3 regions of the Megasphaera jansseni genome follow, and region 1 is predicted to be linked to each of the others. Evidence: riboswitches for the same ligand, from Rfam matches in the RefSeq annotation. Region 1 holds a riboswitch; each other region holds the start of a gene.

The links. Region 1 has a riboswitch for ZMP and ZTP ahead of ACE418_RS11355 (L-lactate MFS transporter). Riboswitches for the same ligand answer to the same signal wherever they lie in the genome.
Region 2: it holds a riboswitch for ZMP and ZTP, as region 1 does, so the genes downstream of both, ACE418_RS02225 (formate--tetrahydrofolate ligase) here and ACE418_RS11355 (L-lactate MFS transporter) in region 1, are expected to answer to the same signal.
Region 3: it holds a riboswitch for ZMP and ZTP, as region 1 does, so the genes downstream of both, ACE418_RS00980 (phosphoribosylaminoimidazolecarboxamide formyltransferase) here and ACE418_RS11355 (L-lactate MFS transporter) in region 1, are expected to answer to the same signal.

Annotation. Positions count from the first base shown of each region.
Region 1 is NZ_JBHYRR010000033.1:1,649-11,644, forward strand. It holds gene ptsP (phosphoenolpyruvate--protein phosphotransferase) at 1-63, opposite strand, end outside; gene ACE418_RS11335 (HPr family phosphocarrier protein) at 85-342, opposite strand; gene ACE418_RS11340 (PTS fructose transporter subunit IIABC) at 425-2,374, opposite strand; gene pfkB (1-phosphofructokinase) at 2,422-3,327, opposite strand; gene ACE418_RS11350 (DeoR/GlpR family DNA-binding transcription regulator) at 3,324-4,055, opposite strand; gene ACE418_RS11355 (L-lactate MFS transporter) at 4,506-5,744, opposite strand; ZMP/ZTP riboswitch at 5,818-5,902, opposite strand; gene ACE418_RS11360 (D-alanyl-D-alanine carboxypeptidase family protein) at 5,954-7,078, opposite strand; gene rsmG (16S rRNA (guanine(527)-N(7))-methyltransferase RsmG) at 7,097-7,807, opposite strand; gene mnmG (tRNA uridine-5-carboxymethylaminomethyl(34) synthesis enzyme MnmG) at 7,794-9,683, opposite strand; gene mnmE (tRNA uridine-5-carboxymethylaminomethyl(34) synthesis GTPase MnmE) at 9,696-9,996, opposite strand, start outside.
Region 2 is NZ_JBHYRR010000003.1:111,648-121,643, forward strand. It holds gene cbiB (adenosylcobinamide-phosphate synthase CbiB) at 1-576, opposite strand, end outside; gene ACE418_RS02200 (cobyric acid synthase) at 573-2,102, opposite strand; gene htpX (zinc metalloprotease HtpX) at 2,363-3,217, opposite strand; gene ACE418_RS02210 (hypothetical protein) at 3,323-3,868, opposite strand; gene ACE418_RS02215 (site-2 protease family protein) at 3,882-4,508, opposite strand; gene ACE418_RS02220 (cyclodeaminase/cyclohydrolase family protein) at 4,801-5,421, opposite strand; gene ACE418_RS02225 (formate--tetrahydrofolate ligase) at 5,423-7,102, opposite strand; ZMP/ZTP riboswitch at 7,150-7,227, opposite strand; gene ACE418_RS02230 (phosphohexomutase domain-containing protein) at 7,282-8,790, opposite strand; gene ACE418_RS02235 (transketolase family protein) at 8,854-9,774, opposite strand; gene ACE418_RS02240 (transketolase) at 9,774-9,996, opposite strand, start outside.
Region 3 is NZ_JBHYRR010000002.1:36,799-46,794, reverse strand. It holds gene ACE418_RS00990 (hypothetical protein) at 1-769, opposite strand, end outside; gene ACE418_RS00985 (acyl CoA:acetate/3-ketoacid CoA transferase) at 1,015-2,565, shown strand; ZMP/ZTP riboswitch at 2,760-2,837, shown strand; gene ACE418_RS00980 (phosphoribosylaminoimidazolecarboxamide formyltransferase) at 2,892-4,067, shown strand; gene ACE418_RS00975 (molybdopterin-containing oxidoreductase family protein) at 4,270-6,261, shown strand; gene ylxM (YlxM family DNA-binding protein) at 6,444-6,773, shown strand; gene ffh (signal recognition particle protein) at 6,787-8,139, shown strand; gene rpsP (30S ribosomal protein S16) at 8,193-8,462, shown strand; gene ACE418_RS00955 (KH domain-containing protein) at 8,478-8,705, shown strand; gene ACE418_RS00950 (YlqD family protein) at 8,714-9,121, shown strand; gene rimM (ribosome maturation factor RimM) at 9,128-9,631, shown strand; gene trmD (tRNA (guanosine(37)-N1)-methyltransferase TrmD) at 9,628-9,996, shown strand, end outside.

The sequences.
Region 1 (9,996 bases):
GAACAGTGCCAGCGGTCCGATGCTGATACCGGAGAAGACACTTTTACCTTTTAACGTCAGCATGTACTTTCCCCCTCAAAGATCTTAGAAGTTTTCTTTCAAGAAGGCTTCTACAGTGCTAGCTGCCTGTTCTTCGTCTGCGCCTTCTACCTGTACTTTAATCGTTTCGCCCTGTTTTACGCCGAGAGCCATGACGGTGAAGATTTTCTTCAAATCGCCTTTGCGGGCTCCTTTGAATACGCTGATATTGGATTCAAATTTTTTAGCTTCTTTGACCAAAAGGCCTGCCGGACGAGCGTGGATACCCTGGGGATCAGTAACAACAAATTCGAATTCTTTCATGACAAATTCCTCCTTTTAGGAAATAGAAAAAATGAGATAAAGCTACATAATATAGTGTATACGATTTATAGCAAGAACGCAATCAGTCTTGCGGACGTTTTTTGCGGAAAATGCCGAGCAGGATAGCTGCGACGATGACGCCGGCCACTAAGGCGACGATGTACATAGGCCAGTTGGTGATGACACCGAAGACGAAGATGCCGCCGTGAGGAGCCGGAAGTGCGCAGTTGAAGAGCATCGACAAGGCACCGGCAACAGCTGCCCCGATAGCGCAGGGCGGGATGACGTGGACCGGGTCTGATGCGGCGAAGGGGATGGCCCCTTCGGTGATGAAGGACAAGCCCATGATGAAGTTGGTAATCGTCGACTGCCGTTCTTTCGGCGTGAATTTGCCTTTAAAGAGGAGCATAGCCAGGGCGATGGCCAAGGGCGGAACCATGCCGCCGACCATGACCGAAGCCATGATGCCCGAGCTGACAGCCTGACCGCTGGCACTCATGAGCGAGGCCGTACCGAAGACGTAAGCGGCTTTGTTGATCGGGCCGCCGAAGTCGATGGACATCATGCCGCCGAGGATGAAACCGAGGACGATACGGCTCGATGTCGTCATGCTGTTGAGGACGTCGAAGAGCCACGTATTGAAAATAGAAGTCGGCGGGTTGATGATATAGGTCATGATGACGCCGATGAGAACCAAGCCTAAGACCGGATAGAAGAGGATGGATTTCGTGCCGTCCAGGGCTTCCGGAAGGTGGGACAATACTTTTTTCAGGAAAATGATGAGGTAGCCTGCGATGAAACCGGCAAAGAGGGCCCCGAAGAAACCAGAGCCGCCTGTCGTTGCCAGGAAACCGCCGACGATACCGGGCATGAGAGCCGGCCGTTCACCGATACTCATGGCGATATAGCCTGCCAGGATAGGCATCATCATGCTGAAGGACAGGCCGCCGACATTTTTCAGGAAGGCAGCCAGCGGCGTGCCGCTGCCGAAGTTGGCCGTACCGGCGTTATCCATATCGCAGAGGAAGGCCAGGGCGATGAGGATCCCGCCGCCGATGACGAAGGGCAGCATATGGGATACGCCGTTCATCAAGTGTTTGTAGATCTGACGGCCGACGCTTTCTTTTTCAGCACTTTCGACATCGACCGCTTCCGACGACGATTCATTGCCCTGATAAATCGGAGCTTTGCCGTCGAGGACGGTCTGGATGAGTTCTTCTGGGATCTTGATGCCGTTGGCAACTTTCGTAAAGATGACCGGCTTGCCGGCAAAACGCTGGACCGGCACGTCTTTATCGCAGGCGACGATGACGCCAACAGCGCGGTCGATATCGGCCTGGGTCAGATGATTCTTGACACCGCCGGAGCCATTGGTTTCGATTTTGATGTCGACGCCCATGGCAGCGGCTTTATTTTCCAGCGCTTCGGCGGCCATGTAGGTGTGGGCAATGCCCGTCGGGCAGGCGGTGACGCCGATGACGTACGGGCGGTCCGACGGAGCAGCCGTTTCCGTTTCAGCCGGTGCTTCTTCGGCTGCGGCTTCAGCAGCAGCTTCCGCTTCTTCAGCTGCGACCTGTTCGGCTTCGGCCTTGTCGATGATGGACAGGTATTCTTCCGGCGTCTGGGCTTTCATCAGGTTGTCGCGGAAGTCGTCGTCCATGAGCATACGGCTCAGACGGCTCAATACTTCCAGGTGGACGTTGGCACCGCCAGCCGGAGCGGCGATGAGGAAGAATAAGTGAGCCGGTTCGTCGTCGAGGCTTTCGTAGTCGACGCCGTCGCGGACGATCATCGAAGCCAGACCCGGTTCATTGACGGCTTCCGTCTTGGCATGGGGAATGGCGATGCCTTCGCCGATACCCGTACTGCCTTCCTGTTCACGAGCGAGGACGCGCTGTTTGTACAGCTCTTTATCATTCAGATTGCCGCCGGCAGCCATGAGGTCGACCAGGTGGTCGATGGCAGCGGCCTTGTCGGCTACAGACGCATTGAGGTCGATGCTCTGTTTCTTGAGTAAATCTACAATACGCATTATGTCTCTCCTTCTCTTCTCAACTCTATATAAAAATGCGCGTTTCTTTACAAGGCAGCGTATACTTCCTTGATATCGTCTTCCGTAGCCAGCCATTCATGGAATGCCGAAGCGCTGCCGGCGCTGATACCCATTTTCAAGGCTTCCTGGAGGTCGCCTTTAGACGCTTCAAAACCAGCCAGGAACCCAGCGACCATGCTGTCGCCGGCACCGACGGAGTTGACCAGCGTGCCCTTCGGGGACTGGCGGCGGTATACCTGGCCGTCTTCACCGAGGAGCAGGGCGCCGTCGCCGCCGAGGGATACGAGGACGTTGCGGGCCCCCATGGCCTGGAGCTGTTTGGCGCAGACGATGATTTCTTCATCCGTATGGAGGTCGACGCTGAACAATTCGCCTAATTCAAAGTTATTCGGTTTGATGAGGAACGGTTTATATTTGATGACATTCTTCAACAGGTCGCCGGTAGCATCGACGACGACGCGGATGTCGCGGTCCTGGAGGCGTCTGAGGATCTGTTCGTAAATATCATCGGGGATATCGTTGGGGATACTGCCAGCCAGGACCAGGGTGTCACCGGCTTTGAGGGTATCGATCTGAGCCAGCAGGGCTTGCAGCTTTTCTTCGGGGATATGCGGTCCCATGCCGTTGACAGCCGTTTCATCATCGGCGCTGACTTTGAGGTTGATACGCGAGCAGCCTTCATCGAGGACGATGAAATCCGTATCGCCGCCGTTGGCTTTGGCCAGACGTTCAATTTCCCGGCCCGTAAAACCGGCGATGAAGCCGAGCATCTTAGAAGGGATATGAAGGTTTCCCAGGACCAGGGACACGTTGATGCCTTTGCCGCCGGGATAGATCATTTCCTGTTCCGCCCGGTTGATGTCACCGGCCGTAAAGGTCTTCATGTGGACGACATAGTCTAACGATGGATTGAACGTAACTGTATAAATCACAGGATATGCACCTCCGTAATCTGCTGATACGGCCGATAATCGATGTGTTCTTCATCTTTGGCCGTAATCAGGGTAACCATTGATAAGTCTGCAAATGTAATGTGCGAAGATAAACCGAATTTGCTGGAATCGGCCAGGACGAAGCGGTCCAGGCACTGGCCTACGGCAGCGCGCTTACAGACAGCTTCTTCGTCATCCGGCGTCGTACAGCCGGAATGGGGAGCGATCCCATTGGCTCCAAAAAATCCCTTGGTGAAATGATAGCGGCCAATCATATCCCGCATATCACTGCCGACAATGGCTTCCGTATCGCCTTTGACCCGTCCGGGCAGGATGTAGACGCGGCTGCCGCTGCGCCCCAGTTTCTGGGCCAGCGGAATGCTGTTGGTCACGAAAGTCGCTTCGGAACCGGCCAGGAAATCGGCCATCTGTTCCGTCGTCGAACCGGCGTCGAGATAGACGAAATCATCTTTCTTGATCAGGCTGGCCGCATACTGGGCAATGCGGCGCTTCTCGCTCATATGAATGGAATACTTGTCCTGTAAATTTTCCATATCCGCTTCATATGAAGAATCGTCGCGCAGCGTCGTAGCACCGCCATGGACGCGGCGCAGGCGGCCTTCCCGGTCCAGCGTAAGTAAATCCCGGCGGACCGTCGATTCGGAAATGTTCAGAAAACTCACTAAGTCCTGAACCGAAACGGCCCCACTCGTATTGACAAGACGCATGATTTTTTCATGTCTTTCCTCTGTCAACATCGTATCACTTCCCTTTATCCTCCTTTGGCCACATTATACCGTTATGTTCAATCATTTTCAATCAATTTCAATCATTATAATTAAAAAGCAATCATTTTCATTCATCTATGCATCCAACTCATTAAGTGATTTTATTCACATATGTAAAGGGGGTGTCGCAAGCGCGACACCCCCTTTAAGTGGTTAGTGGCTAGCCGTTAGTGGTTAGCAGATGGCTTTAAATTTAAAATTCTCTATGCAAACTATAAACTCCGTACTACAAACCACAAAAAAAGGACGGCACATGATGGCAGAAACCTTCGTGAGACAGCCCCGCAGGCCGCCCAAGGCTCCCTTTATAGGGGAGCTGGCCGCCGAAGGCGGTCTGAGAGGTTAAAGAGCGTCCCCTACGACGAACGACCTACGACCTACGATGAACGATCATCCCCGTGCTTCTGCGACGCAGGCGATGCCGTGGCGGGTGCGGTATTTGAGGAAGAGCATCAGGGCCAGGGCGACAGTGAAGGCGCCGACGAAGAAGTACAGGGTAACGGCATAACTATTGGTATTTTCTTTGATGAGCGACAGGACCAGGGGACCGGCGACGCCGGCAGCGCCCCAGGCCGTGAGGATGCGGCCATGGATGGCACTGAGGTATTTCGTGCCGAAGAGGTCGCTGAGATAGGCCGGCATGCACGAGAAGCCGCCGCCATAGCAGGAAATGATGAGCAGGACCAGGACCTGGAAACTAAAGGCGCTGGTAACGCGGGCCAGCTGCCAGAAGGCCAGGATTTCGATGGCAAAAAAGAGGACATACGTAGCCGAACGGCCGATGTAATCGGATATGGTCGCCCAGGCAATGCGGCCGGCGCCGTTCATGAGGCCGATGATACCGACCATGGAAGCTGCCGCCATCGGCGACATGCCGACGACATCCTGGGCCATCGGCGAAGCAACGGACAACAGGGCGATGCCGCAGGTGATGTTGGTGAAGAAGAGCCACCAGATGGCGTAGAACTGCCAGGTCTTCATGGCCCGGCGGACGGTGAACTGCGGCTGGGCGTCGGCGTATTCGACAGAAGATGCTTTTTCCGCCTTGACCGGGACGTCTCCGGCTGCAGGCGGAGCCAGGTAGAGCGACGATGCCGTCATGACGACCATATAGACACAGCCGAGGATGATGAAGTTAGCCACCAAGCCAAAGTGCTGGACCAGCAGCTGCATGGCCGGACCGGCAATGAGACTGGCAAAGCCAAAGCCCATAATAGCCAGGCCCGTCGCAAAGCCCCGGTTTTCCGGGAACCATTTGACCAGTGTCGACACCGGTGTGATATAACCCGTCCCCAGGCCGACGCCGCCGATGACGCCGTAGAAAGAGTAGAGCATGGGCAGGCTGTGGGCATAGAGAGCCGCAGCCGTACCGAACATGGCAGTGACGAAGCAGGTCATGGATAAGAGGCCGGACTTGCGGGGACCGATTTTCTGGACAAAACTGCCCAAAAATCCTGCCGACAAGCCGAGGAAGAGGATGGCCAGGGAAAAGGTCCACGTCGTTTCCTTGAGGGTGAATCCCATGGATTCCATGATGGGCTTGGTGAGGACGCTCCAGGCGTAGACACTGCCGATACAGAGGTGGAGCCCCATAGCAGATAGGGCGATGAGCCAGCGATTTCGTTTCATTAGACAACACTCCTTGTGAGGAGCCAGGCTGGCGAAAAAAAATACCGGCCGCCTGACTCAAGAATATGTAGCATACTCTTGCCCAGACGGTCGGCATGAAAAGCTCCGTACAGTTCACGTGGTTATTCCACTTGATTCCGTCAGTCCTGTACGAATCTGCTGATGCACTTAATTATACGGACAGGGCCGGCGATTGTCAATATCCATTTTTAGGCAGCCAGCGAAAAGGGAACGTAAGTCTTGCTGGAGACAGCCGGCTTACTGGCCTCAGCCGTATTGGCTTTGGCAGCGGCTTTCGCTGTGGTTTTGGCAGTCGTCGTCTTTACGGCTGTAGCCGTTTTGGCAGAGGCTTTGGCCGTTGCCGTAGAAGCGGCAGCCGTAGCTGCATCCTGCTTCTGCTTTGCTGCCAGTTCGGCTGCCTGGGCCTGTTTTTCCTTGATATCCGACAAGGTCTGGCCTGCCGGTGCCTGGCGCAGAATATAGACGTTTTCTGCCGGTTCTACCGGTTTCAGGACGGAAAAACCATAGCTCATCAATTTCTGGGCATCGCCGAAGCGGTCATCCGAATTCATGATGGAGGCGATGACCGTCCGGCCATCCTGAGTAGCCGAAGCGACCAGGCAGGGGCCGCCGGCATTGGTCGTGCCGGTCTTGATGCCATTGGCACCGGGAAAGCCGCTGGTCAGGAAGTAGTTCGTCGTCGTGCAGTGCTTGGACCCGCCGTTGATATAGGGCATGTCGTATTCACTGTGGCTGACCATATCGCGGAATTCCGGCATTTTCATGCCATAGGCCGCGATGACGGCCATATCGCGGGCCGTCGAATAGTGATTGCTGTCCGGCAGGCCATGGGGATTGGCAAAGTGGGTATTCGTGCAGCCCAGGGCGGCGGCTTTTTCATTCATCTTGGCAACAAAATCAGCCTGGGTCGGCGTAACCGTTTCTGCCACGGCAATGGCCGCATCACAGCCGGATACGGTCATCATACCCGTCAGGGCATGGCGCAGGGTGATCTGATCGCCAGGATCGATTCCCAGGACAGACGCGTCGCTTTCGATGTTGTAGACGTCGCTGGTAATGTTGAGGGGCTGGTCCATTTTGCCCTGGGCCTTGCCTAATTCGACGCCGAGGAGACCGGTCATGATTTTCGTCGTACTGCCCGGATAAGCCCGGTCATCGGCATTTTTGGCATAGAGCGTGTCCCCCGTATCGGCATCCATGACATAGGCGGCATGAGCGCTGATTTCAGGCGGCTGTGGCGTATCGGCAAAGACGGCAGCCGACACGGTCAGACAGGCGGCTGCAGCCAGACATAAGATTTTTTTCAAAGACATGGCGTACACTTCTTTCTCTTATAAGGGATTTTTCGCAGCCATCTTAGGCTTGCGGGGATATTTCTTCGGGCTGTCCTTCACTTTCTCGATGTAGAGGACGGCGCGGACGTCATCGAGCCCTGGCAGGCGGACAGGCCGGACTTCGGCGACTTTGCCGCCCAGGATCTGCAGGGCCTTTTCGCCTTCAGCCAGTTCTTCTTCATACTGGGCCCCTTTGAGGGAAATGAAATAACCCCCGATCTTCACATAAGGCAGAGCCCATTCGGCCAGGATATTCAGGCGGGCGACGGCCCGGCTGGTGACGATGTCGAAAGCGCTGCGGTATTCCGGCTTATGAGCCATCTCTTCCGCCCTTCCATGGAGGAACGACGCCGTCAGACCTAACTCGCGGACCGTATTTTCCAGGAAAGTCAGGCGCTTTTGCAGGGAATCGAAGAAAGTCACTTTCAGGTCTGGCCGGTAGATGAGCAAAGGCAGGCCGGGAAAACCGGCACCCGTCCCCAGATCGAGGACAGAAGCTCCGTCTTTGAAATAAGCCGGGTCGTAACAGGACAGGCTGTCGGCCATGTGCTTGATGGCAACGCCTTTCGGGTCGGTAATCGCCGTCAGGTTCATGACCTTGTTCGTTTCTACCAGCCTTTCATTAAAAGTGCAGAACTGGCCAAGCTGGTTGTCCGACACGCTGAGGTCCATGGCCTTCAGGGCCTGTTCTAATTCACTGCGAAACATGATTTTTTTCCTCCCGGCTGTGCTGTTCCAGTACGATGAGCAGGGCCGTGATATCGGCCGGTGAAACGCCGGAAATACGGCTGGCCTGGCCTAAGGACAAGGGCCGGATTTCATCGAGTTTCTGCCGGGCTTCGGCCGACAGGGTGTCGATATCGGCATAGACGATATCAGCGGGCATCTTCTTCTGTTCCAGGCGGTTCATCTTTTCGACCTGTTCCATCTGACGGCTGATATAGCCTTCGTATTTGATCATGATTTCGATTTCTTCTTCTACATCAGCGGCCAGTTCCGGCAGGTCGAAGACCGTCCGCAAGGCCTCGTAGTCGACATCGTTGCGGCGCAGGAGGTCGTAGGCCGTGATGGCCGTATGGATGGGCGCTGTGCCCAGGCGTTCCAGTTTTTCCAGATTGGCCTTGGACGGCGTGACGGAAATGGCCTGGAGGGCGGCGATGCCCTGTTCGATGGCCTTTTTCTTGGCCGTGAAGCGGTCATACCGTTCCTGCGTGACCAGGCCCAGGTCATAGCCCTTCTGGGTCAGGCGCAGGTCGGCATTGTCCTGACGCAGGATGAGCCGGTATTCGCTGCGGCTGGTCATGATACGGTACGGTTCATTCGTGCCCTTGGTGACCAGGTCATCGATGAGGACGCCGATATAGGCTTCAGAACGGGTCAGGATGAACGGCTCCTTCCCCTGGATCTTCAAGGCCGCGTTGATGCCGGCCATGAGACCCTGGGCGGCCGCTTCTTCGTAACCGCTGGTCCCGTTGGCCTGGCCGGCTGAAAAGAGACCGGAAATCTTCTTCGTTTCCAGCCACGGCGTGAGCTGCGTCGGATCCAGGCAGTCGTATTCGATGGCATAGCCTGGCCGCATGATCTTGACATCTTCCAGCCCCGGGATGGTGCGCAGGAAGGCATACTGGACGTCAGCCGGCATACTGGTACTCATGCCCTGGACGTACATTTCTTCCGTCGATTCGCCTTCCGGTTCGATGAAGAGCTGGTGCCGCTTCTTATCGGCAAAGCGGACGATTTTCGATTCGATGGACGGGCAGTAGCGCGGCCCGATGCCGGTGATGATGCCGTTACACATCGGCGCCCGGTCGAGATTGTCGCGGATGATCTTATGCGTTTCTTCATTGGTAAAGGTCAACCAGCAGCATTCTTTATTGCGGTCTTTCCGTTCCGACAGGAAGGAAAAGGCATGGCCGTCTTTGTCGCCTTCCTGTTTGGCCATTTCATCGGTCCGCAGAGTGCGGCGGTCGACGCGGGCCGGCGTACCGGTCTTGAAGCGCATGAGTTTGAGGCCGGCCTTGATGAGCGACCCGGACAAGTCTTCCGCCGACCGCTGGCCGATAGGTCCGCCTGAATACGTGCAGGTACCGATGATGATTTTCCCTTTAAGATAAGTCCCCGTCGCCAGGATGACGCACTTGGCTTTATAGACTTCGTCCAGCTCCGTCTTGACGCCGGTGACGGCGCCGTCTTCGACGAGGAGGTCCGTGATCATGAGCTGCTTGACGTCGAGGTGGTCCTGGTTTTCCAGGGTCTTGGTCATGGCCATCTGGTACATCTTCTTGTCGGACTGGGCCCGGAGGGAATAGACAGCCGGCCCTTTGCCGGTATTGAGCATGCGCATCTGGAGGCATGTCTTATCCGTATTGATGCCCATTTCGCCGCCGAGGGCGTCGATTTCCCGGACGAGATGGCTCTTCCCCGGTCCGCCGACAGCGGGATTGCAGGGCATGAGGGCAATATTATCTAAGTTCAGCGTCGCCATCAGGGTCTTGGCGCCCAGGCGGGCACTGGCCAGGGCTGCTTCACAGCCGGCATGGCCGGCACCGATGACGATGACATCGTATGTATCGACTACAAACATGGTTCCACCTCTTTATTTACCTAAACAGAATCGGCTGAAAATTTCTTCGACCATATCGTCGTGGACGGTATCGCCGGTAATCGAGCCCAAAAGCTCCCAGGCTTCGCGCAGGTCAACGACGGCACAGTCGACGGGCATGCCGGCTTCGATGGAATCGAGGGCCCGCTGCAGGGCTTCCCGGCTCTGGCGCACCAGTTCGATGTGGCGCGTGTTGGTGAGCAGGGCACTGTCTGCCGTATCGGCATGGGACAAGGCCAGGGATAACAATTTATCTTTCAAGGCATCCAGGCCGTCGCCTGTCCCGGCCGACAAG
Region 2 (9,996 bases), on a different contig from region 1:
ATAGATGTATTTATCGTTCTTATAGCCAATCATGGAGTCGAGGGTATTGGCCGCCCGATAGACGACAGCCAGGGGCAGGCCGCCGATGGCAAAGAAAAACAGCGGCGACACGATACCGTCGACGGTATTTTCAGCAATCGTTTCTACCGTAGCCCGCGTCACTTCCGGACTGTCGAGATGATCCGTATCGCGGCCGACAATCTTGCCGACCTTCAGCTGGGCAATGCGCAGATGATGGTGGACGAGGTAGCGATAGACTTCCCGACCGGCCTTGGCCAGGCTGCGGGGACAGATCATGAAGGATAAAAGGATGCCCTGGATGATATAACTCCAATGTTCATTAGGCAAGAATTCCAAGGCCAGGACCAGGACCAGGGTGACGTTGTAGACAAACAACAAGGTAATGACGACCGTCAGCCCGCCTAAGATAAAATGTTCCCATTTCGTCGATTTCTCATTATAAAACAGCCGCTCGAGCAAGCTGATCCAGCGTCCGATAAGGGCGACGGGATGCAGTTTCGTATGGGGATCGCCGATGATGAAATCTACGATAAAAGCGGTGAGTACAGTAATCATTGTATTCCTTCTTCCATAATCTGCCGCAGGCGTTTCATGTCCAGAGACTCCCGGACAATCCGGGCCAGGCGGTCGTATTTCTCTTCTTTTTCCTGCCGATAGTGCAGCGTCACCGGCAGTGGCTGCCAACCCTTGCGGATCCGCAGGGCGTTGAGGAACTGGCGGCGGAATCCGTCATTATCAAAAATGCCGTGGATATAAGTTCCCCAGGCCAGACCATCCTTCCTGGCAGCACCGGCCAGGCTCTCACAGGGCTCTCCGGAACGGCTGGTGACGACGAAAGGATACGTATCGCTGCCATCCCGTTCGGTCCGGCCCATGTGGATCTCATAGCCGGTCAGATTGGGGACAGACAAAAGATGGCCTAAGAAAGGCAGGTTCCGGCAATCGGCACTAATTTGAGAGGTCAGTTTCCGGGAAACGAACGTCGTCGTCACGCCCAGGAGATGCAGCCCTTCGACACGGCCCAAATCAGATTCCGTCTTTTCCGGGTCACAGATGGCATCACCCATCATCTGATAGCCGCCACAAATACCGATGACAGCCTTTCCTTGGCCGATGAAAGACTGTAAAGCCCGGCCCCATCCCTGTTCCAGGAGAAAACACAGATCTTCTGTCGTATTCTTGCTGCCCGGCAGGATGACGGCATCGGCCCCGGCCAGGTCGCGGGGATGGCGGGCATAGTACAAGGCGACGTCGTCTTCCCGGGCCAGGCTGTCGAAATCGGTAAAGTTAGAAATCTTAGGTACCTGGACGACGGCAATGGATACCTTATCGCCATCCGGGCGCTGTTCCCTGTCATCGAGGGATACGGAATCTTCTTCATCGATGCCCAAGTCATCGACATAGGGCACGACGCCCAGGACGGGTTTGCCTGTCTTTTTTTCTAAAAAGTCGATGGCCGGCGTGAACAGCGATACGTCGCCGCGGAATTTATTGATGACCAGGCCTTTGACCAGGTCCCGTTCGTCCGGGTCGAGCAGTTCCAGCGTACCGACTAAGGCAGCCAGCGAACCGCCGCGGTCGATATCAGCTACTAAGAGTACCGGCGCGCCGAGGTATTTGGCAACGCGCATGTTGACGATATCGTGGTCTTTCAGGTTGATTTCTGCCGGACTGCCCGCCCCTTCGATGACCAGCGTATCGTAAGCCTTATCCAGTTCTCCCAGGGCCCGTTTGACGGCGTCGAAGGCCTGGAGCGCATAGCCTTTATGATACTCCCGGGCCGACATATTACCTACAGGCCGGCCATCGATAATGACCTGCGAGCAGGCATTGCCTGTAGGCTTCAACAAGACGGGATTCATGGCCACCATAGGCAGCAGACCGGCAGCTTCGGCCTGGGCGACCTGGGCCCGTCCCATTTCCCGGCCATCAGCAGTGACATAGGAATTCAAGGCCATATTCTGTGCCTTGAAAGGTACGACCCGTTTCCCATCTTGTAAGAAAATGCGGCATAAAGCCGTCGTAATGATGCTCTTGCCGACATGGGAACTCGTCCCCTGCAGCATGATATATTCTGCCAACCAGCCTTCCTCCTCACGATTACATTCTATTGCAATGGTTTTATTATATCTTGTCTGACGGAAAATGCAATAGAAAAAGGAGCTGTCGCATCGCGACAGCTCCTTTCAAGTTGTTAGTGGCTAGTTGTTAGTTGTTAGCGGATGGGTTTAAATTTAAAGCTTTTCTCTGAAAACTACAAACTCTGTGCTACAAACTATAAAGTAAACGGGGCATCACATGATGACAGAAACCTTCGTGCGACAGCCCCTACAGTAAATCATTAACCATGTAATTCTTTATCCAGTTCTTCCAGGCGTTCGATGCGTTTTTCTGTCGGCGGATGGGTACTGAAGAGGTTCGCGATGGCACTGCCGGCACCGGCGAAGGGATTGATGATGCACATGTGAGCCGTCGCCTTGGTCGCACCGGGCAGCGCATAGTGATGAGCGTAGTTATCGATTTTCGCCAAGGCTCTGGCCAGGGCGATGGGATCGTCGATCATACGTCCCCCTTCTTCATCGGCCATATATTCCCGTGTCCGGGAAATGCCGAGCTGGATGACAGACGCAGCCAGCGGAGCTACGATAGCCGTAACCAAGAGGGCTATGGGATTGCCGTCGCCGTCGTCATCGCGGCCGCCGCCGAAGATGGCAGCCCACTGGGCGATGTTGGCAATCATACCGATGGCGCTGGCAAAGCAGGCCACGATGGTGCTGATGAGGATATCCCGGTGCAGGACATGACTCATTTCGTGGGCCAGGACACCGCGGATTTCATCTTCGTCGAGAAGGTCCAGGATCCCTGCCGTCGCAGCAACGGCTGCATGAGACGGACTGCGGCCGGTAGCAAAGGCATTCGGCACTTCCGTCGGGATGATGTAGACCCGGGGCATGGGCAGATCCGCCCGCTGGGCCAGGTCGGCGACGATGCGGTACAGATAGTGGTCTTCGCCAACTTCCTGTGCCCGATAGGCTTTCAGGACCATGGTATCACTGAACCAGTAGGAAAAGAAGTTCATCGCCGTAGCGATGAGGAACATGACCATGACGCCGCTGCGGCCGCCGATGAGGCCGCCGATGGCCATGAGGATGCCCGCCAGGGCCGTCATGAGAAATACGGTTTTGACGCGATTCATAAAATCAACTCCTATCAAGAAGCTAAAAGTCAAAAGGTAAAATTCGTTACACTCACATTATATACGGTCTTATGTTCGTTGTCAATATGGTTGTCAATAAAAGGGTTACTTCAATATTTTGTTGTTGTAGCGCCGGATATAGACGATATATTGCCCTTTCGCATCTTTCTGGCCGTCAAAGGCGACGGTAATCGACACGTCATCCTGGGTCCATTCGACTTCTTTATCGCTCTGTTTGACTGGGAAATTTTCCATATTGGAATAAATCGTCGCTACCAGGCGGGAATAAATGCTCTTGGCCGTCGCCTTATCAGTCGTCTTGAAGTAATTGTCGAAAGCCAGGACCTTTCCCTTGGCCGACGTATCGGCAGAAAAGATTTCGATGCCTTCCGTGACGGATACGTTCTTGACGACAGACGTCCGTTCTGCCCGTTCCGTGAAGGATACGGTGCTTCCATAGAAGGTCCAGTCAGGCAGGATAGAGAAATTAGCATCGAAATCGGCCCGCGGCATGCCGAGATAGACTGTCTGATACGCCGTAAGCGGGCTTTCCGCGATTTCATCGACAGACTGGTTGTAGTCAAAAGCACCGGCCGGAACCGTCAAAGCTGCCCACAACAAAGCCGCTGCCATTATTTTTTTACAGGTCATAAGAATTCCTCCTTTATAGGAACGGTGTCAAAATCAAGCTGAACAAGGCGAAGACCAGCCGCTGCAAGGGAATAAGGATATACGTGAAAAAAGGCGTCATCATCAGGGCGATGAGAATGAGGAAGCTGTAGCGTTCGAGACTGGCCAACTTATAATTCCACGACGTCGGCAAAAAGCACATGAGGACCCGTGAGCCATCCAGCGGCGGCAGGGGAATCATGTTGAAGATGGCAAAGTTGACATTGTACAAGACGATGAGATGCAAGACCATGGGCAGGGCCGTCGTCGTAAAGAGATGGAGCTTGACAAAGACGACTTCGATGACCAGGGTGATGAAGGCCGTGATCAGATTGGACACCGGCCCGGCCAGGGCCACGCATATCTCCCCTTTCCGCCAATTCCGGAAATTGCCGACTTGTATCGTGACCGGCTTGGCCCAGCCGAACTGGGCGACCAGCAGCATAATCAAACCTACCGGGTCGATATGGGCTACCGGATTCAACGTCAGCCGCCCCATCAGGCGCGGTGTATCATCACCCATCCAGTCTGCCATTTGGGCGTGGGCATATTCATGAATGACCAGGGCGATGAGCAGGCCGGGAATCCCGGCAATAATAGAAAGTATATTAAAATCAAACATAAAATTCTCCTTTCGTTAATATTTCTATTATACGGTATCCCGAGAAAGATAACAAGATGTGGCTCGTGGCTAGGGGCTAGGGGTTAGGGGTTAGGGGTTGGCCGCTGACTGCAAAAAAAGAGGCTGTCGCACGAAGGTTTCTGCCATCATGTGATGCCCCGTTTACTTTATAGTTTGTAGCACAGAGTTTGTAGTTTGCAGAGAAAATCTTTAAATTTAAAGCCATCTGCTAACCACTAGCCACTAGCTACTAGCCACAAAAAAAGCTTGTCGCACATGCGACAAGCTTTTTTCACCGCTTCCGGTATTCATATTCTACGTTTTGTTCGACGATCGCCGCTTTTTCTTCGATTTCCCGGATTTCATTAATCGTGTTCGTCACGAAGGCTTCATCCTTGATGGATTTCAGGTTGATGCGGACGCTGTAGAAGGCCGAGCGCATAGCTGCTCTGGCGTTCATGGTAGCAATGACGCCGTCAGTGATGACCCAGGCGTTGCCATAGCGGACGACTTGTTCCGCCAGCTGGAGGAGGACGAAAATGTCCTTGCCCAGTTCAAAAGGCGATAGGGCCGCATCCTTGAAGGCCTGCTGGACCTTAGCCGTCCGGTCCGGCATATCCTTGGGCAGGCGGACGGCGCGGATGACGCCATCGAAAGCCGCTGCGTCTTCAGCGATACCGTCGAGGTAGCGCTGGCGCAGACCGTGAGCCTTGTCGCGGATGGACACCATAAGTTTCTCGATTTCATCATAGCCCTTCTTGCCGATGGTCAGGTTGGCGACCATTTCTACAAGCGCTGCTGCCGAAGCAGCGGTCATAGCGGCGATGCCGCCGCCGCCGGGAACGGGTTCCTTAGAAGCCGTGACTTCCAGGAGCCCGTCGAGGGGCATGGATTGGAATTGTGTAAAATCCATCTTAGAACAATCCCGTAATGACGCCGTTTTCGTCGATATCCATGCGGTTGGCAGCCGGCACTTTCGGCAGACCCGGCATAGTCATGATATTGCTCGTCTGGCAGACGATGAAGCCGGCACCGGTGCAGACGCGGACGTCCTTGACCGTGACCTTGAAGCCTTTCGGGGCTCCCAGGAGCGCCGGGTTATCCGACAGGGAGTACTGCGTCTTGGCCACGCAAATCGGCATTTTGTCGAGGCCAAAGGCTTCCAGTTCTTTAATCTGTTTCTGGGCATTGCTTTCAAAGATGACGCCGTCGCCGCCGTAGACTTTCTTGACGATGGTTTCCATTTTTTCAGGAATCGAGGCGTTGACGTCATAGAGGGGTTTGTACGGGGTCTTCGGCTGCTGCAGCAGTTTCAGGACCTTTTCGCCCATTTCGACGCCGCCTTTGCCGCCTTCGGCCCAGCAGTTGTTGAGGGCGACTTCGACGCCGTAATCTTCGCAGAGTTTGCGCAGTGTGGCGATTTCTTCATCCGTATCGCTGATGAATTTATTGATGCCTACGACGACGGGTACGTCGAAGAGACGCATATTTTCGATGTGTTTAGCCAAGTTGGCAAAGCCCTTCTTCAAGGCTTCGACATTTTCTTCCTGCAAGTTCTTCTTGTCGACGCCGCCATGCATCTTCAGGGCACGGACAGTCGCAACGATGACGACAGCATCCGGCTTGATGCCGGCAAAACGGCATTTGATGTCCATGAACTTTTCAGCACCCAGGTCGGCACCGAAACCGGCTTCCGTAACGGCGATGTCCCCCATCTTCATGGCCAGTTTGGTAGCGACGACGGAGTTGCAGCCGTGGGCGATGTTGGCGAAAGGACCGCCATGGACCAGGGCCGGTGTGTGTTCGAGGGTCTGGACCAGGTTCGGCTTGATGGCATCTTTCATGAGGATGGCCATGGCGCCTTCGACGCCGAGCTGGCGAGCCGTGACCAGATTGCCGTCCAAGTCATAGGCCACGGTGATGTCGCCCATGCGTTTCTTGAGGTCCATGAGGTCGCTGGCCAGGCAGAGAGCGGCCATGATTTCCGAAGCGACGGTAATCATGAAGTGGTCTTCCCGCGGGAAACCGCAGACTTTACCGCCCATGCCGACGACGATATTGCGCAGGGCCCGGTCGTTCATGTCCATGACGCGCTTCCAGATGATGCGGCGTACGTCGATGCGCAGGGCATTGCCCTGATGGACGTGGTTGTCGATAGCTGCGGCCAGCAGGTTGTTGGCTGCCGTAATGGCGTGCATATCACCGGTGAAGTGCAGGTTGATATCTTCCATGGGAAGGACCTGGGAATAGCCGCCGCCAGCAGCACCGCCTTTGATGCCGAAGACCGGACCCAGGGACGGTTCGCGCAAGGCGACGACGGCCTTATGGCCCATGTAGTTCAGGGCCTGGGCCAGGCCGATAGTCGTCAAGGTCTTGCCTTCACCAGCCGGTGTCGGCGTGATAGCCGTGACCAGGACCAGTTTCCCGTCTTCATTCTTCGCGAGGCGCTTGATGGCGTCAAAAGAAATCTTCGCTTTATATTTTCCGTAGAGTTCCAAGTCATCATCGGTGAGGCCGACTTGTTTCGCAATGGCCGTAATCGGTTCTAATTTCGTCTGCTGTGCAATTTCGATATCGCTCAATACCTTTGCCATAGTAGTTGTCACTCCTGTTCTTTGCATAAAAAAAGGCCGCTCCGCTGGAAGGTTGCCCAGACGGTCGGCTTCAAGAAATCATGCTCCCCGTGGTAACTCCACTTCCGTCAGTCACATGATTATGGCTTCATTATACAAAAAAAGAACCCTTCGGTCAAGGGTTCTTTTTGTAGGATGTCTTACTGGATCACGCAAGTATCGAGGTGTTCAAAACCGGTGAGCAGGCCTTTCACCTGGACGGCAATCTGCTGGCAGCCGCCTTTTTCTTTGCTTTCGATGTTCAGCGGCATGTTGGGGTCGTGAAGAGACATGCGCAGCAGGGCCCAGCCGTTGGGGAATACGAGACGCACGCCTTCATAAGACGGTTTGGCGATAGTGATGCCCGCTTGAGCCGCCCGTTCTTCGAACTGCTTGAGCACGTCGGCACCATAAGCCTGGACATCATCCGTGCCGGTAATCTTCAGGCGGAATTCGACGCCTTCAGCGGGATGGCCCAGTTTGGCAATGAGGTCGCCGAGCTGTTTGCCTTCCTTCTTGGCTTTCGTCGCAGCGATGAGCAGTTTGACGGCCAGATATGCCCCATCGTCGAGGTAGTAGTTTTCACTCAAGGCGCCGTGCCCGGATGTTTCGATGGCCAGCGGCGAGACCGTACCAGCCTGGTTGAGGCGGATACATTCATCGATGACATTTTTATAGCCCCGCATATAACGGTGATGGACCAGGTGGAGTTCATCCTGGAGGAACGTCGTCAGTTCATCGGATGTGACCGAATCAGTGACGATGGTACTGCCCGGATAATCCGGAGCCAGGATAGCAGCCATCATGGCGATGAGGGCGTTGCGGTTGATTTCTTCCCCATCGGGCAGGACAGCGCTCATGCGGTCTACGTCCGTGTCGAAGATGAGGCCCAGGTCGGCTTGGTTATCGAGGACGGCCTTGCGGATAGAGGCCATGGCGTCGGCATTTTCCGGATTGGGGATGTGGTTCGGGAACATGCCATCCGGTTCCAGGAACTGACTGCCCGTCGTATCGGCGCCGAGTTCAGCCAGGACTTTGGTGGCAAAGAAACCGCCGCTGCCGTTGCCGGCATCGACGACGATATGCATCCCTTCCAGAGGACGGTCGTACATGCCGGAGCAGAGACCGGCGCAGATTTTGCGGCGCAGGTGCAGGGCGTAAAGGTCAATCAGGTCCAGCGAGGCAATCGCTGCCGACGATACGGCCATGGCCGACAGGCCCGAAGCCAGGGTCAATACTTCTTTGACTTCGCTCTTTTCCAGGCCGCCGTCGACGGTAAAGAATTTCAGGCCATTGCGGTTATACGGCAGATGGCTGGCCGTAATCATGATGGAGCCATCCATGTGGGTATCTTCAAAAATAATGGACATGAACATGGCCGGTGTCGAAGCCAGGCCGCAGTCCGTGACGTGGACGCCCTGGCCGAGGAGCCCGCCGAAGACAGCGTCTTTCATCATGCCCGCTGACACGCGGGAATCGTGGCCGACGGCAATGCGCAGGTCACTCGTCTGTTTATGCAGCTTCTTGGCTAAAAACTTGGCAAATCCAGCGGCAATGCGGTTGACCGCTTCCGGGACTAAGGTGACGTCTTCACCGGGGACGCCGGCAACGGCAACGCCGCGGACATCACTGCCATTCTGTAATTTCATCATCGCTTCTGTAGTTATCATGTATGGGTGTTTCCTTTCTTCAATTTGGCGCACAGCGTCCGCCGCTTCTTATCATACTGAAAATCAGGCCAAAAGGCAAGCGTCGACAATGGCTTCTGCCGTCAGGCCATATTTTTTCAGGAGGTCTGCGGCCTTGCCGGATTCACCAAAACAGTCGCCGATGCCGACGTAAGCCTGGCGGGTCGGACAGCGGCGCGACAAGGTTTCCGCAACGGCGCCGCCCAGGCCGCCGATGACGCTGTGTTCTTCGGCTGTAACGACGAAGCCCGTCTTCTTGGCCGCAGCGACGACCAGTTCTTCGTCGAGAGGCTTGATGGCGGCCATGTCGATGACCATGACCTGACGGCCCCGGTCGGCCAGGATGTCGGCTGCTTTCAGTGCTTCCTGGACCATGAGCCCCGTGGCGATGACGGCGGCATCACAGCCGTCGCGCAGGACCGTCCCCTTCCCCCACTGGAAAGGACAGCTGCCCTGGTAGACATCGCCGACCTTGGCCCGGCCCATGCGCACGTAAACCGGACCATCATGGGCGACGGCAGCCCGGATGACGGCTTCCGTTTCGGCGCCATCGGCCGGACAGACGACGGTCATATTCGGCAGGCTGCGCATGATGGCCATGTCTTCGACGGACTGGTGCGTCGCTCCGTCTTCACCGACGCTGAGACCGGCATGGGTGGCACAGATTTTGACGTTGAGCCGCGGCAGGCAGATGGAGTTTCGAATCTGTTCAAAAGCCCGGCCCGTGCCAAAGACAGCAAAGGTACTGGCCAGGGGAATCTTGCCGCAGGCCGCAAAGCCAGCCGCTGTACCCATCATATCCTGTTCAGAAATGCCCATGTCGAAATAGCGTTCTGGTGCCACTTTCTGAAAAGCCATCGACCGCGTCGACGAGCCTAAATCCGCATCGAGGACGACAATCTTCGGATTTTTATACAATTCCGTTTCTAAGAGATGCCCGTAGGCATCGCGTGTTGCCATAGCCATCAGTCTTCGCCCCCTAATTCACGTAACGCCCGTTCACATTCTTCTTTCGTCGGCGCCTTGCCATGCCAGGACACGGCATTTTCCATGAACGATACGCCTTTGCCCTTGATGGTCTGGGCGATGATGGCCGTCGGCTTCCCTTTCACGGCCCGGGCCTGCTGCAATGCAGTGCGGATGGCGTCGTAATCGTGTCCGTCGATTTCCAGGACATGCCAGCGGAAG
Region 3 (9,996 bases), on a different contig from region 1:
ACTTCTTGTAGATCTCCCGGACCTGGACCGGGTCGGTAATGGTCAGGCACATGTCGATGTAGTCGTCGCCGTCGACGTAATAGAGGTAGGCAAAAGCGTCTTTGAGGACGATGATGTTGCGGTACGATTCATGGTCGATTTCATGCATCGTGAAGTTATAGGTCAACAAGTGGTCCAGGCATTGATAGAGGCTGCTGGCGGCCTGGGGCATATGGTCGGCGAAGACATCCATTTTCAGGCCTAAGTGGACATCGCAGGACCAGCGGTCGTTGTGACATTCTTCCAGGAGCTGCCAGATGCCGTTCTGGTCGAGGACGTGGAACTGGCCGGTCATGACCAGCATCCCCTGGGACTGGAGGCCTTCCAGGTATTGGTGGAGCAGCTGGCGCAGGGCCGTGTGGCAGTCGGCGCGGCCGGCGTAGAAATGGATGGCCTGATCGCGGCTTTCGCTTTTCCCCGTCTTGGCCTGGGCCTGGCGGTAGGCCCGGCTTAGCAGGTCGTAGAGGTGGAAAGCCAGGTCCTGGCCATCGTCGGCAAAGGAGAAGATGCGCTTCAGGTCGGCTTCCTGGTGCTGTTTCTGGGCGATGCCAGCAAAGAAGCGGGCCATGTCCTCGTGGATGCGGTCGGCATGGCGCGAAGCCGGCAGACGGGCGCCGTTGACCCATTTGCTGATATAGGACATGTCATAGTCGATGGCCTGGGATAAGGTCGTATATTTTGTTTCCGTATATTGCAGCAGCTGCTTGAGGACTTCTGCATAAGGATTCATAAGTAAGACTCCTTCGATTGTAAAATTGAATACGTATATATTCCTTATATTCATTATATAGCCTGGATGGGACACCTTCAAGGAAAGACCTTGTCACGTTTGTCATCTCCAGGCAACTTTTTCATTTTCTGTCACGGCTTTGTGCGTATTTTTCAAGGACAAAAGGGGTTATACTAAAGCCAGAAGATGAGAAGAAAAAGAGCTCATCAAAGTCAAGCAAGGAAATCTATAAGGAGGGAGTCATCATGGCAAAACTGATTACAGCAGAAAATGCAGCATCGCTTATTAAAGATCGTTCGACTATCGCCGTTTGTGGTTTTGCACAGTGTGCATTGCCGGAAGAAGTATTGCAGGCCCTGGAAGACCGCTTTACCAAGACAGGATATCCGCAGCAGCTGACACTGGTCCATACGGCCGGCATCGGTGACGGTGTGAGCAAAGGTGCCAGCCATTTCGCCCATGAAGGCATGCTGAAACGGGTCATTGCCGGTCATTACAACCTGGCTCCCAAACTGGGGAAACTGGTCATGGACAACAAGGTCGAAGGCTACAACCTGCCGCAGGGTACGATGGCTCAGTGGTTCCGCAGCATCGCCGGCCGCAAACCGGGGCTCTTCACCCGCGTCGGTCTCAATACTTTCGTCGATCCCCGTATCGAAGGCGGGAAACTGAACAGCATCACGAAGGAAGACCTGGTCGAAGTCAAGGAACTGGATGGCGAAGAATACCTGTGGTACAAACCGTTCCCGATTGATGTCGCTATCGTCCACGGGACCTGCGCCGACTTGAACGGCAACGTATCGACGGATAACGAAGAAGTCCGTATGGAACTCCTGCCCATGGCCCTGGCAGCCAAAGCCAGCGGCGGCATGGTCATCGTCCAGGTCGAAACACTGGCTGAAAACCGGACGATTCCGCCGAAACACGTCGTCCTGCCGGGCATCGACGTCGACTATATCGTCTTGTCCAAGGTCCGCCAGGTCCAGAACCCGGCCTATACCGGTGAAATGCGTATGCCTCTGTCCCAGATTCCGCCGATGGAACTCAATGCCCGCAAGGTCATCGCCCGCCGGGCTGCGATGGAACTCGTGCCCAATGCCGTCGTCAACCTGGGTATCGGGATCCCGGAAGGCGTCTCCAGCGTAGCCAATGAAGAAGGTATCGGCGACCAGCTGACCCTGACCGTCGAAGCCGGGCCGATCGGCGGTGTACCGGCCAGTGGCGCCGACTTTGGCGGTTCGGCTAACGCCGATGCCATCGTCGACCATCCGTACCAGTTCGACTTTTACGACGGCGGCGGCCTGGATATGGCTTTCCTGGGCATGGCAGAATGTAACACCAAAGGCGACGTCAACGTCAGCAAGTTCAAAGACCGCATCGCCGGCTGCGGCGGTTTCATCAACATCACCCAGAACACGCATAAAGTCGTCTTCTGCGGCACTTTCACGGCCAAAGGCCTGCGCGAAGAAATCCGGGATGGCAAACTGGTCATCACTCATGAAGGCGCTGTCCAGAAGTTCATCGATAAGGTCGGCCAGATCACCTTCAGTGCTGAATATGCCCACAAACACAATCAGCAGGTCATGTTCATCACCGAACGCTGCGTCTTTGTCCTCACCGATAAGGGCTTAGTCCTCACGGAAATCGCACCGGGCGTAGATCTGCAGAAGGACATCCTCAATCAGATGGAATTCGTACCGCATATCGCCGAAGACCTGAAGACCATGGACGAACGCCTCTTCCGCGATGAACCCATGGGCCTGGCCCAGGACATCTTTGAACAACAGGCAGGATAGTGGCTCGTGGCACTGTAGGGGGCGCACGTGGGCGCCCCGTTCGGAATTTGGATGTTTCTCCCAGTAAACCGAATGGGAAATGGAAATCACATCATCCTGTAGGGGCGCCCCACGTGGCGCCCCTACAGAAAAAGGGACCGTCCGAAGGGCGGCCCTTTTTCTTGACATCTCCCGTCTGCGGACGGTATAATAAATCTGAAACATGTGACTGACGGAAGTGGAGTTACCACGGGGAGCATGATTCATACGAGCCGACCGTCTGGGCGAAACGTTCCAGAAGTGTCGGTATTTTTTTATTTTTGCTTAACTATTCAGGAGGAATCACCATGAAAGAACTGCAATTAAAATACGGCTGCAATCCCAACCAGTCGTCGGCCCGGGTTTATATGAAAGATGGCAGCGACCTGCCCTTTACGGTCCTCAACGGCCGCCCCGGTTATATTAATTTGCTCGACGCCTTCAACAGCTATCAGCTGGTCAAAGAATTGAAAGAAGCCACAGGCCTTCCGGCAGCGGCTTCCTTCAAGCACGTCAGCCCGGCTGGGGCCGCCGTCGCTACGGACATGAGTGATACCCTGAAAAAGATATACTGGGTCGATGACCTGAAATTATCGCCCCTGGCTTCGGCCTATGCCTGTGCCCGCGGTGCCGACCGCATGAGCTCGTACGGCGATTTCGTCGCCCTGTCTGACGTCTGCGATGTCGAAACGGCAACGCTCCTCAAACGGGAAGTCTCGGACGGCGTCATCGCTCCGGGCTACAGTGACGAAGCCCTGGCTATTTTAAAGACCAAGAAGAAGGGGAACTACTGCGTCCTCCAGATCAACCCGGACTACAAGCCGCGCCTCGTCGAATCGAAAGAAGTCTATGGCGTCACCTTTGAACAGGAACGCAACGAAGCCAAAATCACGACGGACCTCTTCAAGAATATCCCGACGAAGAACAAAAATATCCCGGCAGCGGCCCAGCGCGATCTGATGATTGCCCTCATTACCTTGAAATATACCCAGTCCAACTCGGTCTGCTACGTCAAAGACGGCATGACCATCGGCGTCGGCGCAGGCCAGCAGTCCCGCGTCCACTGCACGCGCCTGGCCGGCAACAAGGCCGATATCTGGTGGCTCCGCCAGAATCCGAAGGTCCTGAACCTGCCCTTCCGCGACGATGTCCGCCGCCCGAACCGCGACAACGCCATCGATGTCTATATCTCCGATGACGATGAAGACGTCCTGGCTGACGGCATCTGGCAGGACTTGTTCACAGAAAAACCGGAACCGCTCACACGGGAAGAAAAGAAAGCCTGGATTACCCAGCTCCACGGCGTAGCCCTGGGCAGTGATGCCTTCTTCCCCTTTGGCGACAACATCGAACGGGCCCATCGCAGCGGCGTCGACTACATCGCCCAGGCCGGCGGCTCCATCCGCGACGACAACGTCATCGAAACGTGCGATAAATACAACATCGCCATGGCCATGACCAGCCTGCGCCTGTTCCATCACTAAGCGCTTCCCTTGGGAAGAAAAAGGAAATCGTACATATCCCAGAGCGGGCGCCCCACGTGGCGCCCCTACAAGAAAAGGCGCTGTCGCACGAAGGGTTATGCCATCTGCTAACTGCTAACTGCTAACCCCTAACTGCTAACTGCTTAAAAGGAGCTGTCGCGATGCGACAGCTCCTTTTTTCCACGAAACAAGAGGTGATACCATGAAAACCTACACATCTGTCTGCCCTTATGACTGTCCCGATGCCTGCGGGCTCGTCGTGTCTGTTGAGGACGGCCGCGTCGTATCCGTCGCCGGCGACGCCTCCCATCCTTTTACACGCGGGACGCTGTGCCCGAAGATGGCCCATTATGAACGGACTGTCCATTCGCCGCGCCGCCTGACGACGCCGCTGAAGCGGACCGGCCCCAAGGGGAGCGGCCAGTTTACGCCCATTTCCTGGGAACAGGCGTTGTCTGACATCGCCAAGGAATGGAAAGCCATCATCGCTGACACCGGTGCCGAAGCTATCCTGCCTTATTCCTATGCCGGTACCATGGGCATCATCCAGCACGACGCCCTGCACGGGTTCTTTTACCGTCTGGGCGCTTCTGAACTGGACCGGACCATCTGCGCTCTGGCCAAGGGGCGGGGCTTCAAGGCTGTCATGGGAAGTACCATGCCGACGGCGCCGCAGGAAGCGCAGGACAGCGACTGCATCTTCCTCTGGAGCATCCACATGCTGGCTACGAATATCCACTTCCGCCACGATGTCGAAGCGGCCCGGGCCAAAGGGGCTGTCGTCTGGTGCATCGATACGTATCGCCATAAGACGGCCGACCTGGCCGACCACTTCATCGCCGTCCGCCCCGGTACGGACGGCGCCCTGGCCCTGGGCATGATGCACGTCCTCGACCGCGACGGCCTGGCTGATGAAGCCTTCTTGGCCCGGAACGTCGTCGGCTGGGATGCCTTGAAGAAAACGGTCCTGTCCAAGTATACGCCAGCAGAAACGCAGCGCATCACCGGTGTGCCGGCAGCGGCTGTCGTCGGACTGGCCCATGCTTATGGCCGGGCCCGGGCGCCTTTTATCCGCCTCGGCAGCGGCCAGTCCCGCTACCGCAACGGCGCCATGACGACGCGCCTCATTACCTGCCTGCCGGCCGTCGTCGGCGCCTGGGGAAAGCAGGGGGCAGGCCTCTTGACTTCGGCGTCGGCGTCGAAAGCCTATGATAAAGAAATCGTCACCCATTCCGCCTGGAAGCAGCCGGGCCGGCGCGTTGTCAACATGTGCTGTATCGGCCAGGCCCTGACGGAAGACGACCGCATCCGCAGCCTCTTTGTCTATTCGTCCAATCCGGCCTGTACGGCGCCGGATCAGAACCAGGTCCTGAAAGGCCTCAGGCGGGACGATTTATTCACCGTCGTCCACGAACGCTTTATGACCGACACAGCCCGTTATGCCGACATCATCCTGCCGGCGACGACCTCCCTGGAGCACGACGACGCCTATTATTCTTATGGAAATTATACGATCCAGTGCGGCTATGCTGCCATCCCGCCCGTCGGCCAGAGCCGCTCCAACTGGCGTGTCGCCTGTGACCTGGCCCATGCCATGGGCATACGGGACGCCTTCTATGACCAGTCGGAACGGGACCTCGTCGAAGCCCTGGCAGTGTCGACGACTAAGTGGCCGTTGCCCGTCGACCAGGAGCGCCTCCGTCAGGGCCTGCCGACGCCGCTGCCCATGCCGGCGGATTACCAGACCCGGTTCGGGACGCCGTCGGGGAAAATCGAAATCTACAATGCGGCCTTGACGCCGGCCCTGCCGGACTATCTGCCCCTTACAGCAGACGACGGCCCCCTGGCCTTGGTCAACGGGCCGGATATGCGCATCCTCGATTCGTCCTTTAACGAACGGGATGAACTGACGGCATCCCACACCATGGACCTCTTCGTCCATCCTGATGATGCGGCCCGCTACAGCCTGTGCGACGGCCAGACCGTGACCTTGGCCAATGAACGGGGCCGGGCCGATTTCACCGTCGTCATTTCCGACCGGACCGTGCCGGGCCAGGTCGTCAGCGAAGGCGTCTGGTGGCGGGAACGCGTCAAAGGGCAGGGGGCTTCCATCAATGTCCTCACATCCCAGCGCCTGACCGATGAAGGCGCCGGCAGCACCTTCTACGACGTCCGCGTATCCATCGTACCGTAATAGTTGGTAGTTTGCAGTTTGTAGTTTTTAGCAAACGGGACGAAATTTAAAGCATCCACGAGGCACGGCCTGCGGGCCGCCCTTTGGGCGGCCCCTACGAACTCTGACAAGTAAAAATACTTGACAGACGTGGCGGTTTCCGTTATAATACCAAAGTACGCTGTTTGAAAGGCGGTGAAGCCATGCTTGAAGATGTAGTCCGCAAGGGACGGCTCCTCGATTTATACGGGCCTTTGCTTACGGAGAAACAACGGCGCTGCATGGAAATGTATTTCGACATGGACCTGTCCCTGAGCGAAATCGGGGAGGAACTGAACATTTCCCGCCAAGGTGCCTATGATATGCTCAAGCGCGCTTCCCATTCACTGGAAAGTTACGAACAGCGCCTTCATCTGCTGGCCCGCTATGATGCGGTCCGGGATAAGATTGATGAAGTAGAGCGGCTTCTCGACCGGGAAGGACCGCAAACCCTTGAAAGAGCGAAACAGCTTTTGCATGAAATAGAGTTATAGAAGGAGGCCCCTTATGCCATTTGAAAGTCTGTCCGAACGATTCCAGGCGGCATTTAAAAAACTCCGCGGCAAAGGGAAGCTTTCTGAAGAGGATGTCAGCGAAGCGCTGAAAGAGATGCGCCGCGCCCTTCTGGAAGCGGACGTCAACTTTGCCGTCACCAAAGATTTCATCAAGAAAGTCAAAGAGAAGGCCGTCGGCGAAGAAGTCTTCGGCAGCCTCAATGCGTCACAGACGGTCATCAAGATCGTCCGCGATGAACTGACAGAACTCCTCGGCGGGACACAGAGCCGCATCACCATTTCTCCGAAGCCACCGACCATCATCATGCTTGTCGGTCTCCAGGGGGCTGGTAAGACGACGACGGCCGCCAAGCTGGCCAAGAAATTGAAGTCCCAGGGCAAGAGCCCGCTCATGGTCGCAGCCGACGTCTATCGTCCGGCGGCTATCACGCAGCTGCAGGTCCTCGGCCAGGAACTGGACATGCCCGTCTATACCGAAGAGGGCAGCAAGGACCCTGTTGCCATTGCTCAGCACGCCATTCCCTATGCGACCAGCCATTTACGCGATGTCGTCATCATCGATACGGCCGGCCGTTTACATATCAATGAAACCCTCATGGACGAACTTATCAACATCAAGAATGAAGTTCATCCCCATGAAATCCTGCTCGTCGTCGACGCCATGACCGGTCAGGATGCCGTTACGGCTGCATCGGCCTTCGATAAAGCCCTCGGTATCGACGGTATCATCATGACCAAGCTCGATGGCGATGCCCGCGGCGGTGCCGCCTTGTCCATCAAGGCTGTCACGGGCAAACCGATCAAGTTCATCGGCGTCAGCGAAAAGCTCGACGGCCTGGAAGAATTCCACCCGAACCGCTACGCATCGCGTATCCTCGATTTGGGCGACGTCGAAACGATCATCGAAAAAGCCCAGGCGGCTTTCGATGAAGAGTCGATGGAAAACATGAAGAAGACCATGAAAAGTGGTACCTTCACCTTCGATGACTTCCTGTCCCAGCTCCATATGATCAAGAAGATGGGCAATATGGGCAGTCTCCTGAGCCTCATCCCAGGCATCGGGAAATATAAGAAAGAACTCGACAAAGTCGACATGGATGGCAAAGAATTCAAGCGGATCGAAGCCATCATCACATCCATGACGGCCCAGGAACGGTCGAGTGCCAATCCCAAGATGCTCATCAAGGACAGCCGCAAGCGCCGCATCGCCAAGGGCAGCGGCACGCGCGTCCAGGATGTCAACCGCCTCATCAAGCAGTTCGCAGAAATGCAGAAGATGATGAAGCAGGCCAAGAAAGCACAAAAGAATAAACGACGGGGTTTCATGCCGCGTCTGCCTTTTTAATGGATTTCCCTTTTTTGTGGAAATAAGATACTATATCAAGGAGGTGATTTTCAATGATTAAAATTCGTTTGGCTCGTTTAGGTGCTAAAAAGAAACCGATCTACCGCGTCGTCGTCGCTGATTCCCGCGATGCTCGTAACAACGGTCGTCCGGTTGCTACATTGGGCATGTACGATCCGTCCAAAGACATGGACTCTCGTCTGACCGTCGATGCTGAAGCAGCTGTAGCATGGCTCGGCAAAGGCGCACAGCCGACAGATACGATCCGTTCTATCTTCAAAAAAGCTGGCATCATGGCTCAGTTTGAAGCATCCAAAAAGTAAGTGAGGCTGGATACTATGGAAGAATTGATTGCATGTATCGCCCGGTCCCTCGTCAAGAACCCGGATGCGGTTACAGTTACCAAGATTCAAAAAAAAGGCCTCGAAGTCTATCAGCTTCATGTCGCACCCGAAGATATGGGTAAAGTCATTGGCAAACAGGGTAAAATTGCGAAAGCATTGCGCCTTGTTGTCAAGGCTGCGGCAGTGAAGGCTAACAAGAAAGTATCAGTGGATATCGTATAGGAGGAACCATGGATCAGATTACATTGCGCGTTCCTGTCGCTGTCAAAGCAAAGGTTACGCAGGCCCTCAAGGATCGTATCCTCAAAGGTGCTGACCAGGCCCTGAGTGACATCGATCGGGAAATGCAGAACCTGGAATTCCAGGCCAAACGCATGATGACCGAACAGGCCAAAATCGATGCCCAAGGGTTGATTTCCTTGCGTGCTAAAGTAGAAGAACAGAAACAGCGTCTCGCCGCAGCCAAGGCTAAGGCACAGCACGACAGAGAAGAAGCTGAACAGTTGACAATCGGTTCCGAAATCAGACAAGGCACGCTTGAACAGACTGTCGTTGTCAATGTCGGCGATGATTTAGAAAAATTGATGGGAACGGAAATCCTGCTTGAAGACGGCAAGATCGTTTCTATCCGCCAATAGAATACGATGGCTGAATTAGATCTCTTTACAATCGGTCAAATCGTTGCCCCGCACGGCGTGCGGGGTGATGTTCGTATTTATCCCGATACGGATTTTCCGAAACGATTCCTGAAAATGAAATACGGTTACATTGACGGCAAGAAATATGAAGTAGAATCCGCACGTCTTCATAAGCGGGTCGTCCTCATGAAATTTGCCGGCGTCGATGATCGCAATGCCGCGGAACGGCTGGTCAAGAAAGACCTGCAAGTACCGCGCGAAGATTTGGTGCCCCTGCAGAAAGGCCAGCACTACATCTACGACATCCTCGGCTCGGCCGTATACGACCTTCAGGGCCATGAACTGGGAAAACTTACAGACGTACTGCGCACGGGCAGCAACGACGTCTATGTCGTCACTGCCGATGACGGCAAGGAAACCCTCCTGGCCGCCATCCCCGATGTCATCAAGTCCATTGATGAAAGTGCCAAAAAAATCGTCGTTGATCCGCCGGAGTGGGTGGACGAATGAGAATCGACATTATCTCACTCTTTCCGGAGTTCATCGAAGCTTTTTTCCAGCACAGTATCATCGGGCGGGCACGGGCAGCCGGCCTGTTGGATTTGGATGTGACCAATCCCCGTAATTTTACGTATGACCGCCATCACATGGTCGATGACACGATTTATGGCGGTGGCTGTGGTATGCTCATGAAGGCAGCGCCTTTGTATGCCGCTGTGGAAGCCGTACGGCGTCAGGTCCCGCGGCAGCGCATCATCTTCATGGGGCCCGCAGGGCAGACCTTTACGCAGGCCAAGGCACGCGAGCTGGCGACATACGACCAGCTTATTTTATTATGCGGCCATTACGAAGGCGTCGATTACCGCGTCGAACAG